DNA from 3 places in the Clostridium sp. SHJSY1 genome. Region 3 is predicted to be linked to each of the others. Evidence: predicted binding sites of a transcription regulator. Region 3 holds the regulator's gene; each other region holds the start of a gene.

Region 1 (3,296 bases), on a different contig from region 3:
ACATCATTCTGCTCAAGCTGGGAAGATGTAACAGCAATAAATGATGGATTTGATCCAATAAGCTCTAATGATAGAACACATAAGGTTTATGGAAATTGGAGCAATGCAGGTACAACACAATGGGTAGAATATGACTTTCCAAATATTTGTACATTAAATGGGAGTGATGTATATTGGTTTGGTGATAATCAAGGAATAGATTTGCCAGCTTCATGTTCATTACAATATTGGAATGGGTCAAGCTGGGTAAATATACCTGATGCTAAAGGATTGGGTGTAGAAGGAAATAAGTATAATACAACAACATTTTCATCTATAAAAACTAATAAAATACGTCTTAACATGACAGGAAAACCAAGTTCATCAACCGGGATATTAGAGTGGAAGGTTTATGGGGATAAGTAAAATGGTATATCAAATTAATAATGAAGGGAAGTGTAGAGTTTGAAAAGAATAAAAAATCATAAAAGAGGAATGCTAAATTGTTATAAATTGGGTGTAGTAGCAACAGCAGTTGCGATTACCTTAGGAGGTGGAGTTTTTCAAAAAGCTCAAGCATACAATATTGAAACTAATAACTATAAGATTAGTAAAATACAGAATCAAACTATAAATAAAGACAATACTATAGTTAATTTAGCAATAAAAGGAGTAGCTTCAACATCCTATTGTTCAAGTTGGGAAGATGTAACAGCAATAAATGATGGCTTTGATCCAACAAGTTCAAGTGATAGAGCACATAAAGTATATGGGAATTGGGATAATCCAGGAACAAGTCAATGGGTAGAATATGATTTTTCTGATAAATATACAATATCAAGCAGTGATGTATATTGGTTTGATGATAATCAAGGAATAGATTTACCAACATCTTGCTCAATACAATATTGGAATGGGACAAGCTGGGTGAATGTATCTGATGCAAAAGGATTAGGAGTAGAGGAAAATAAATATAATAAAACAACATTTAAATCTATAATAACTAAAAAAATACGTCTTAATATGAAAGCTAAAGCAGGTTATTCAACAGGAGTATTAGAGTGGAAAGTTTATGGAGAAAAATCACAAGGTGGGGATCCAACAGATAACACAAAAAATCCAAGCAAACGAGAATTGACACAAACACCATCATGGGCAGATCCTTTTTATAAAAAATGTGTATATTCATACAATATTCCAATTTTGTCTTCTGATAATGTAAGTGATGCTGCTCTATTTAAAGCTTATGATATATTAGATGTTATGCTAAGAAAAATTGCAGTAGATTATCCAGAAATATTGCAGAATATGATTAAAAACAATACAAGAGTAGATATAGTTGGATTAACAGAACATAATGTTGATTTGCCAGAATGGAGGGATTGGCCAAACAAAACTGAAAGAAGAGCTGGTGGAGGAATAGATACTACAATTTGTGAAAATGAGCTTATAATGACTCCAAATGATCCAAATCCAGGAGATCCAGATGTATATTATTTAACACAATTCAATGTTTTAAGCCATGAATTTACACATACAATACTAATGTCTGGAATTGGAGATGCAGATCATCAAGGCGCTGCCCCTGAAATTTATAAAAAAATAGTTGCTGCTTACAATAATGCTTTAGCAAAAGATTTATATAAGGAATCTGATTATGACAGAACAAATTATCATGAATATTTTGCAGGACAAGTTCCAAGATGGTTTAATTGTAATCCGACTGATTTAAATGTTCCAAATGCATCATCAAAAACTGATAAAGAGCAATTAAAGGAATATGATCCAGAAATTTATTCGGTTATAAAAGATTTATTTGGTGATTATAAAATGCCAGAACCATGGAATAAATAGTGAAGTAATATTTACCAAAAAGACTTAAAAAAGCTATCTATGAGTAGAAATGAAGTTTTCTATTTGTAGATAGTTTTTTTGTGAAAAAATTTTTTATTTGTGAAATATAAGTGATTAAGGGTATTTTATAGGATTTTAATTGTAAATATAAGTAAGATAAGCAAATTATTAAAATGCAAAGAGAAAAAATTTATTGTATAATAAAGCAGCAAAATAGTTACTGTTATAGAGAAAAATTTCATTTTCACTATAACAAGTGGAAGGAAATGGTGTACATGAAAGTAATAAAAAGAGATGGTAGCATGGTTAAGTTTAATAAGCAAAAGATAAGGGAAGCTGTAATAAAAGCAATGAAAAATGGAAGTGGGATTTATTTGCCAGATATAGCAAGATTAATAGCCAATGATGCTGCCAAAGAGTTTAATAAAGATGATGAAACTCCTACAATATATAAAATAGAAAGTTATGTTTATGATAGATTAGTACACTATGGACAATCTGTTACAGCAAAAGCTTATGAAGGCTATAGGGCTGTTCAAGAATTTAAAAGAAATACTAACACAACAGATGAAAGTATATTATCTTTATTAAGTAAAACAAATGAAGATGTAATGAAAGAAAATTCAAATAAAAACTCTGCTATAGCTGCTACACAAAGAGATTTGATAGCAGGTGAAGTATCAAAAGATATTTCTAGACGAAGATTAATTCCATCACATTTAGTACAAGCACATGATGAAGGAATGATTCATTGGCATGATATGGATTATACGTTATCGCCTATTTTTAATTGTTGTCTAATAAATTTAGAAGATATGCTTGATAATGGTACAGTAATTAATGATAAATTAGTAGAATCTCCAAAATCTTTTGGAACAGCTTGTACTGTTACTACACAAATAATAGCACAAGTAGCTAGTAATCAATATGGTGGACAAAGTATTACCATCAAACATTTAGCTAAGTATTTGAAAGTAACTGAAGAAAAATTTTATAAATTTTATTTAGAGAAATATAAGGATGAATCTTTAGCAAAAGATTTAGCTACTGATATGAAGCTTAAAGATTTAAAAGATGGAGTTCAAACAATAAGATACCAATTATCAACTTTGCAAACTACAAATGGACAATCACCTTTTGGAACTATATATTTAGAAATAGAAGAAGGCCATAAGTATGAAGAAGAAATGGCTTTAATTTGTGAAGAAATGATTAGACAAAGATTAGCAGGAATGAAGAATTATAAAGGACAAGAAATAGGAGAAGCTTTCCCTAAATTAGTATACTTACTTGACGAAAATAACTGTCTAGAAGGTGGAAAATATGATTACATAACAAAGCTTGCTGCAAAATGTACAGCTAAAAGATTAGTGCCTGATTATCAATCCGCTAAGATTATGAAAATGAACTATGAAGGAAACAAATTTCCACCAATGGGTTGTAGGTCTCATTTAAGTCCATGG
Region 2 (3,296 bases), on a different contig from region 3:
CCATAGTTGCTGGCATATAACCTTTATCATAATATTCTTTATTAAAATCTGCATCTATATTCATAAATGTTGGATTCATTCTCTTTGCTGCAACTTTGCAGGCTAATTTATATAAATAGTGATAAGGATCTTTTTCTTCCCTATTAACTCCTTCTTTAACCCTAAAAATTATGTTTGGAAATATTGGTTGTTCACCCTTTCCTAAACCTTTATCATACTCCTCTAAAAATGCTTCACATACTAATGCTGCATCTTTTGAATTTGGAATTCCTAGATTCACTGAACTAAAAGGAACTTGAGATCCAGCTCTTGAATGCATTGTGTTAAGATTATAAACAACTCCTTGCATTGCTTGATGAACTCTTTCCTTTAATTTTGTTTCAAGAACCTCTTTAATCTTTTCTTCTTGAACTCCTAAACCTTCTAATTCTTTAATAATTTCCTGTCTTGTAGGCTCAACAAAAATAGCCATATCATTATCAAAATCTGGATGGGATTGCCCTCCAAACATGTCATTTTGAGTAGATTGTAAAAGTATACATGAAAGTTCAGCAGCAGTCTCAATTCTTTTTGGAGGATTTATAGTTCCATATCCAGTATTAAAGCCACTTTCCAATAATTCTCTTGTAGGTATATGTAGACAGTTCGTTGTTAAATTATAACTATCTAAATCATGATAATATAAATCTCCTCTTTCATGAGCCTTTGATAAATACTTTGGCATTGCTGAAAGGTTATGCCACTTATTTGATTCTGATGCTATTCTTAAAAGCTTGGAACTAAAATTATTTCCTACATTAGCATTATCTCTATCTGTCTCCACACCAATTTTTTGTATAGCTTTCATTAAATCTGATTTAATCTCTCTAATCTTTGTTCTTTCTTTTCTATAACTTGAATATGCTAAAGCAACCTTTCTATGATTGGTATCCACTAATGCTTTTTCCACATAGTTCTGTATATCTTCTACTGTAATTTTATTCTTTTCAGTCATTTCTATATATTTAATGGCTTTTTGTACAGTTTCAAGAATTTCACTTGTTTTTAAACTAAGTCCTTCATCCCCAGATGCACCTTTAATAGCTTGAGTTATTTTATCTGCATTAAACTCAACTTCTCTACCATCTCTCTTTACAACATATAGCACTAACCACACCTCCACTACACAATATATAGTAGTTATTTAAACCACAAATGATATTATACTTCATAGAATTACATATATCAAATTACTCAAAAAATCATTTTATCATCTATATCATTATTTATTACTATATTGTTCTTCTTTTCTCACTTTTTTAAAGTATTATACTTTTCCATGTAATTATCCAAATATTTATGGAAATAATTTTCCAATTGAATTACAATTGAATCATTGGATAATAATAGATAATATAAAATTATTTAGGAGGTTAAGTATGAAAAAAATTTTTTTAGTTATTATTTCATTATCTCTTCTTCTTATTGGTTGTGAAAACAAAAGTACATCAACAAAAAATATTTCTCAAGAGGACAATACAAAAAAATACTATAGTTACTATACTGGTAAAGAATGTTCTGATAGTGATAATGATAAACCTTCTTTTATGACTATAATTGAAAATTCACCACAAGCTCGTCCCCAAAGTGGTCTTTCCTCTGCAGATATTATATATGAAACTTCTGCTGAAGGTGGTATTCCAAGATTTATAGCCCTATTTCATGATAATTCACCTGAAATAATTGGCCCTATAAGAAGTGTTCGACCTTACTTTTTAGATATTGTCAAGGAATTTAATCTTCCCTTTGCCCACTGTGGCGGCTCTGAAGATGCATTAAATAGAATTTCAAAAGATAAGAATTTGATGAGTATTAACGAAATTGCTGAAGGACCTTATTTTCAACGAGATAATAGTAGAAAAGCCCCTCACAATCTATATACCTCTTCAAATAATATAAATAAATATATTAATGATAAAAATATAAAAATACAAAATAAACCTTTTTTAAGTTTTGATAATGACTATTATAAAAAATCATCTTTTACAGATGCTAATAATTTAAGTATTACCATTAACAAGAATTACACTACTTCTTATACTTATAAGGATGGTTTATATACAAAGTCAATGGATGGCAAAGAATCTATAGACGTATTAAATAATACTCCATTAACTTTTTCAAATATAGTAATACAAAAAACAAATATAAATTTAAGCAATGACAATCTGCATTTAAATATAGACCTTATAGGCAAAGGAGAAGGACATATTCTATCTCAAGGTAAAGTTATAGATGTAACCTGGGAAAAAACTTCTGATGACTCAAGAACTGTATTGTATGATAAATCAGGAAGCAAGGTTCCCCTCTCTCCTGGAAAAACTATATGGCATATTATTGATAATAAAAGTAATTTATCTATAGGGTCTTCCTCCAAATAATGTAGTATCAATTAGTTTAATTTCATTTAGACTAACAAACTCATTCATTTGAATTAGTTAAGTTAGTCTATTTTTTTTATTGCCTAACATTATCGCTTCTGATATAGTTAACATTATCACTATTGATAATGTTAATTAAATATATTTTGGAGGTACAAATATGCAAAAGATAGCAATAATAACCGATAGCGGTTCTGATCTATCACCAAGTTTATTAAAAGAACATAATATTTATTCTCTACCTTTTAGAATTATTTATTCTGATAATGAATATGAAGATGGAGTAACTATAACTCCACATGAACTATACAATAATTTAGAAAAAGAAATTCCTACAACTTCTTTACCTAGTAGGGAAAAAATTGAAAATATATTAACTACTCTTGAAGAAGAAGGATACACTCATGTTATCGCTATACATATATCAAGTGCTCTTTCTGGCACAATTAACTCTGTAAGATTAGCTTTAGAAGACCACCCAAAGCTTACAAGTTACGTTTATGATACAAAAACATTATGTATGGCTGAAGGTTCTATAGCCTTATCTGTTTCAAGTTTAATTAAAGAAGGAAAAACTTTTGAAGAAATAATCTCTATGCTTCCATGCATTAGAGAAAAAGTACATACTTACTTTACACTAGCTACTCTTGAATATCTTAAAAGGGGAGGTAGAATAGGTAAAGTTGCTGGAACAATTGGAGAACTTTTAAATCTTAAGCCAATAGTTTTTGTAGGTGATGATGGTGTTTATCAAACCTTTGCTAAAGCTAGAGGTCGTAAACAATCTATAAACAAATTGAAAGAAATTATTGAAAGCTACCTAGATAAAAATAAATGCAACATCTGGATTATCGAAGGAAACGCTATTGAAGAAAG
Region 3 (3,296 bases):
CTTATATGAACATCAACAGTTCTTGTTTCTCCAATATACTCATATCCCCAAACCTTATCCAATAAAGTTTCTCTTTGAAGTATCTTTCCTCTATTCTTAATCAAAATTTCTAATAATTCAAATTCTTTCAATGTCAGGTCAACTTTACTATTATCTATAAGAACTTCATGTCTCTCAAAATTGACTTTTAATCTACCATCTTCAAAGATTTCTTCATTATAATCTTTTACATTAGACATTCTTCTAAGTAATGCTTTAACTCTCGCCAAGAGTTCTCTTACGGAAAATGGCTTTGTTATATAATCATCAGCACCTAGTTCTAATCCTAATATTTTATCCAGTTCCTCACCTTTAGCTGTTAACATTATTATAGCTATATTAGCAGTTTCTTTATTACTTTTCATTTCTTTACATACATCTAGTCCATCTATTCCAGGTAGCATTAAATCCAGCAATACAATGTCAGGTTTATTATCTTTCACTGACTTTAATGCATCAATTCCATTATTACTTGTAAAAACTTTATAACCTACATTTTCCAAATTAAATTTCAAAAGTTCTAAAATATGTTCCTCATCATCAACTATTAGTATTTTTTCTTCAGCCATGTTTTATCCTCCTACTTAATTAATACAAATGAAAATAGTCTTCCATAATCACCATTAGAAGCTCTATATGAAAACAGTTTAAATTTCTTTGAACAATGCGTACAAAGCCCTAAACAATTAATATTTTCTTCTTTTACTCCACATTCTCTTAAATCTTTTAGTATACATTCTTCTAAACTTAAATTTCTTCCATCAAACAAAATACTTTCTTTAATATTTTTTTCTCTAATGAATTTCTCTTTAAGCTCTTCTGAAACTTCATAACAACATTTCCTAATATGAGGACCAATATAAGCTTTAATATTTTTAGGAATTACCCCAAACTCTTCTTCCATCTTCCTAATGGTATTTTTGGTTATTGAATTAAAAGTTCCCTTCCATCCAGAATGTATTGCTGCTACTGCACCTAATTCCTCATCAACCAGAATTACTGGAACGCAATCAGCTGTAAAAACTCCAATAATACTATTTTTAACATCAGTAATAAGTGCATCTCCTTCTGCTTCTATTAACTCTTTATTATTTTCTCCATTAAAAGACAAAACAGTATTAGAATGAACCTGTCTGAGATAAACAACATTCTCCACATTAAATTCTTCATTTAACTTATTAAGATTGTTTACCCCTTCCTTTGTATGTCTATTAAAGTTTTTTCCCTCTTCTGCTGTTGAAAAAACAACCTTTATTTTCTTATTTTCTATAACTAAATAATCCTTATACATATTTAATTCATCTATTTTAATATTCTTCATGACTCCTCCTCAAATGCTTTATAACCTTATTTTAACATTATTAACTCCTTCATTCTATTTTTATAGAAATAATTAACCTAAGCTTAACTTAGGAACAATCCAAAAAAAATAACAACTCAATCCTCTAGACTATTTTCCATCATCCTGTGTCAGCAGATTGCCCTAACAGTCCGCTATGAGACCAATTAATTTCCTTGCCTTATGAAAAATATTCATGGCAAATTTGGACTCATTATTTATTTTCATGTCCCTTATTAAATTTTATTTAAATAAAAAAGCTACTGATTGAATTCAGCAGCCATATTATAACTATAAAATTAGTTTGTAGTCATTAAATTTTTAATTTCTTCTAAAAAAGTATTTATATCTTTAAACTGTCTATAAACTGACGCAAACCTAACATAAGAAACTTCATCAACTTCCTTTAACTTATCCATTATCATCTCACCAATATATTTGCTTTGAACTTCTGTAAACATTCCATTTGAAATATTTTTTTCAATATACTCTGCAATATCTTCAATTTGCTTTCTTGAAACAGGTCTCTTTTGACATGCAATAATAAGACCATTAATTATCTTTTCTTTATTAAAATTTTCTCTAGTTAAATCTTTCTTTACAACAAGAATAGGAATATCTTCAATCTTTTCATAAGTTGTATACCTTTTTCCACAACTTAAACATTCTCTTCTTCTTCTTATTGTATTATTATCATCAGTTGATCTAGAATCAACAACTTTACTTTCTTCATATGAACAAAAGGGACACCTCATGCTTATTCTCGCCTTTCCTTAATAGTTATTTAATTTATAAAGCTATTATACATATTTTTCTTTACTTTATCTAGTATTATTCAGAAATAATCTGATTGCTTGTCCCACCTATATCCACTAAGATTACATCCACTCCAATCTTAACAATTCTATTCCAAGGTATTTCTATATCTTCTGTTTTTGAAAACCATCCTTTAGTTTCACCAGGCAAAATTATAGATAATACTTTGTGTTCATCACAATCTATTTTTATATCTTTTATAAATCCGATTTTAGCTCCAATATTCACATCAACAACTTCCATCATCTTCATTGCATTTATAGAGTTTAAACTTTCTTCCATAATTATCCTCCTAAATAATCCTTTTTATTCTTAATTATAATATATTCAAATTATTAAATATTATCACCCGCCATAACAAAGACGTTAGGTTATCCCTAACGTCTTTCAAACATTTTTTCTCATATGCTTTAATGCCGTCTTTTCTAATCTGGATACTTGTGCTTGAGATATTCCTATCTCATTTGCTACTTCCATTTGAGTTTTCCCATTAAAAAATCTTAAATTTAATATTAATTTCTCCCTATCAGTTAATTTTTTCATAGCTTCTTTTATTGATATATTCTCAAGCCAACTTTCATCAGTATTTTTACTATCACTTACCTGATCCATAACATAAATAGCATCTCCACCATCATGATATATAGGTTCATATAAAGATACAGGATCCTGAATTGCATCAAGTGCAAAAACTACATCTTCTCTTGGTAAATTTAACTCTTTTGAAATTTGTGATATGGAGGGTTCCTTATTGTTATCCTTAATTAATTTATCTCTTACTAATAAAGCTTTATAAGCAATATCTCTTAATGATCTACTAACTCTAATTGAATTATTATCTCTTAGATATCTCCTTATTTCTCCAATAATCATAGGTACTGCATATGTAGAAAATTTAACATTTTGGCTTAAATCAAAATTGTCTATTGCTTTCATTAAGCCTATACACCCAACTTGAAATAAATCATCTACATTTTCACCTCTATTATTAAATCTCTGTATGACGCTTAACACTAACCTTAAATTTCCTTTTATAAAAGTCTCCCTAGCCATACTATCCCCATTATGCATTTGTGTAAGTAGTGCTCTTTTCTCCTTTTCT

The links. The regulator NrdR, encoded in region 3, represses ribonucleotide reductase genes. The targets are predictions, from matches to a motif close to CACNANATNTNGTG.
Region 1: nrdD (anaerobic ribonucleoside-triphosphate reductase) is a predicted target of NrdR. The motif match lies at 2,079-2,092, and genes of this name have one in related genera.
Region 2: NNC19_RS06550 (anaerobic ribonucleoside triphosphate reductase) is a predicted target of NrdR. The motif match lies at 1,165-1,178, and genes of this name have one in related genera.

What each region holds. Positions count from the first base shown of each region.
Region 1 is NZ_JANDMF010000002.1:241,977-245,272, reverse strand. It holds gene NNC19_RS02350 (DUF5695 domain-containing protein) at 1-405, shown strand, start outside; gene NNC19_RS02345 (hypothetical protein) at 445-1,833, shown strand; gene nrdD (anaerobic ribonucleoside-triphosphate reductase) at 2,109-3,296, shown strand, end outside.
Region 2 is NZ_JANDMF010000009.1:31,748-35,043, forward strand. It holds gene NNC19_RS06550 (anaerobic ribonucleoside triphosphate reductase) at 1-1,147, opposite strand, end outside; gene NNC19_RS06555 (DUF3048 domain-containing protein) at 1,419-2,420, shown strand; gene NNC19_RS06560 (DegV family protein) at 2,581-3,296, shown strand, end outside.
Region 3 is NZ_JANDMF010000005.1:96,067-99,362, forward strand. It holds gene NNC19_RS04695 (response regulator transcription factor) at 1-608, opposite strand, end outside; gene pgeF (peptidoglycan editing factor PgeF) at 620-1,360, opposite strand; gene nrdR (transcriptional regulator NrdR) at 1,678-2,133, opposite strand; gene NNC19_RS04710 (YlmC/YmxH family sporulation protein) at 2,210-2,476, opposite strand; gene sigG (RNA polymerase sporulation sigma factor SigG) at 2,582-3,296, opposite strand, start outside.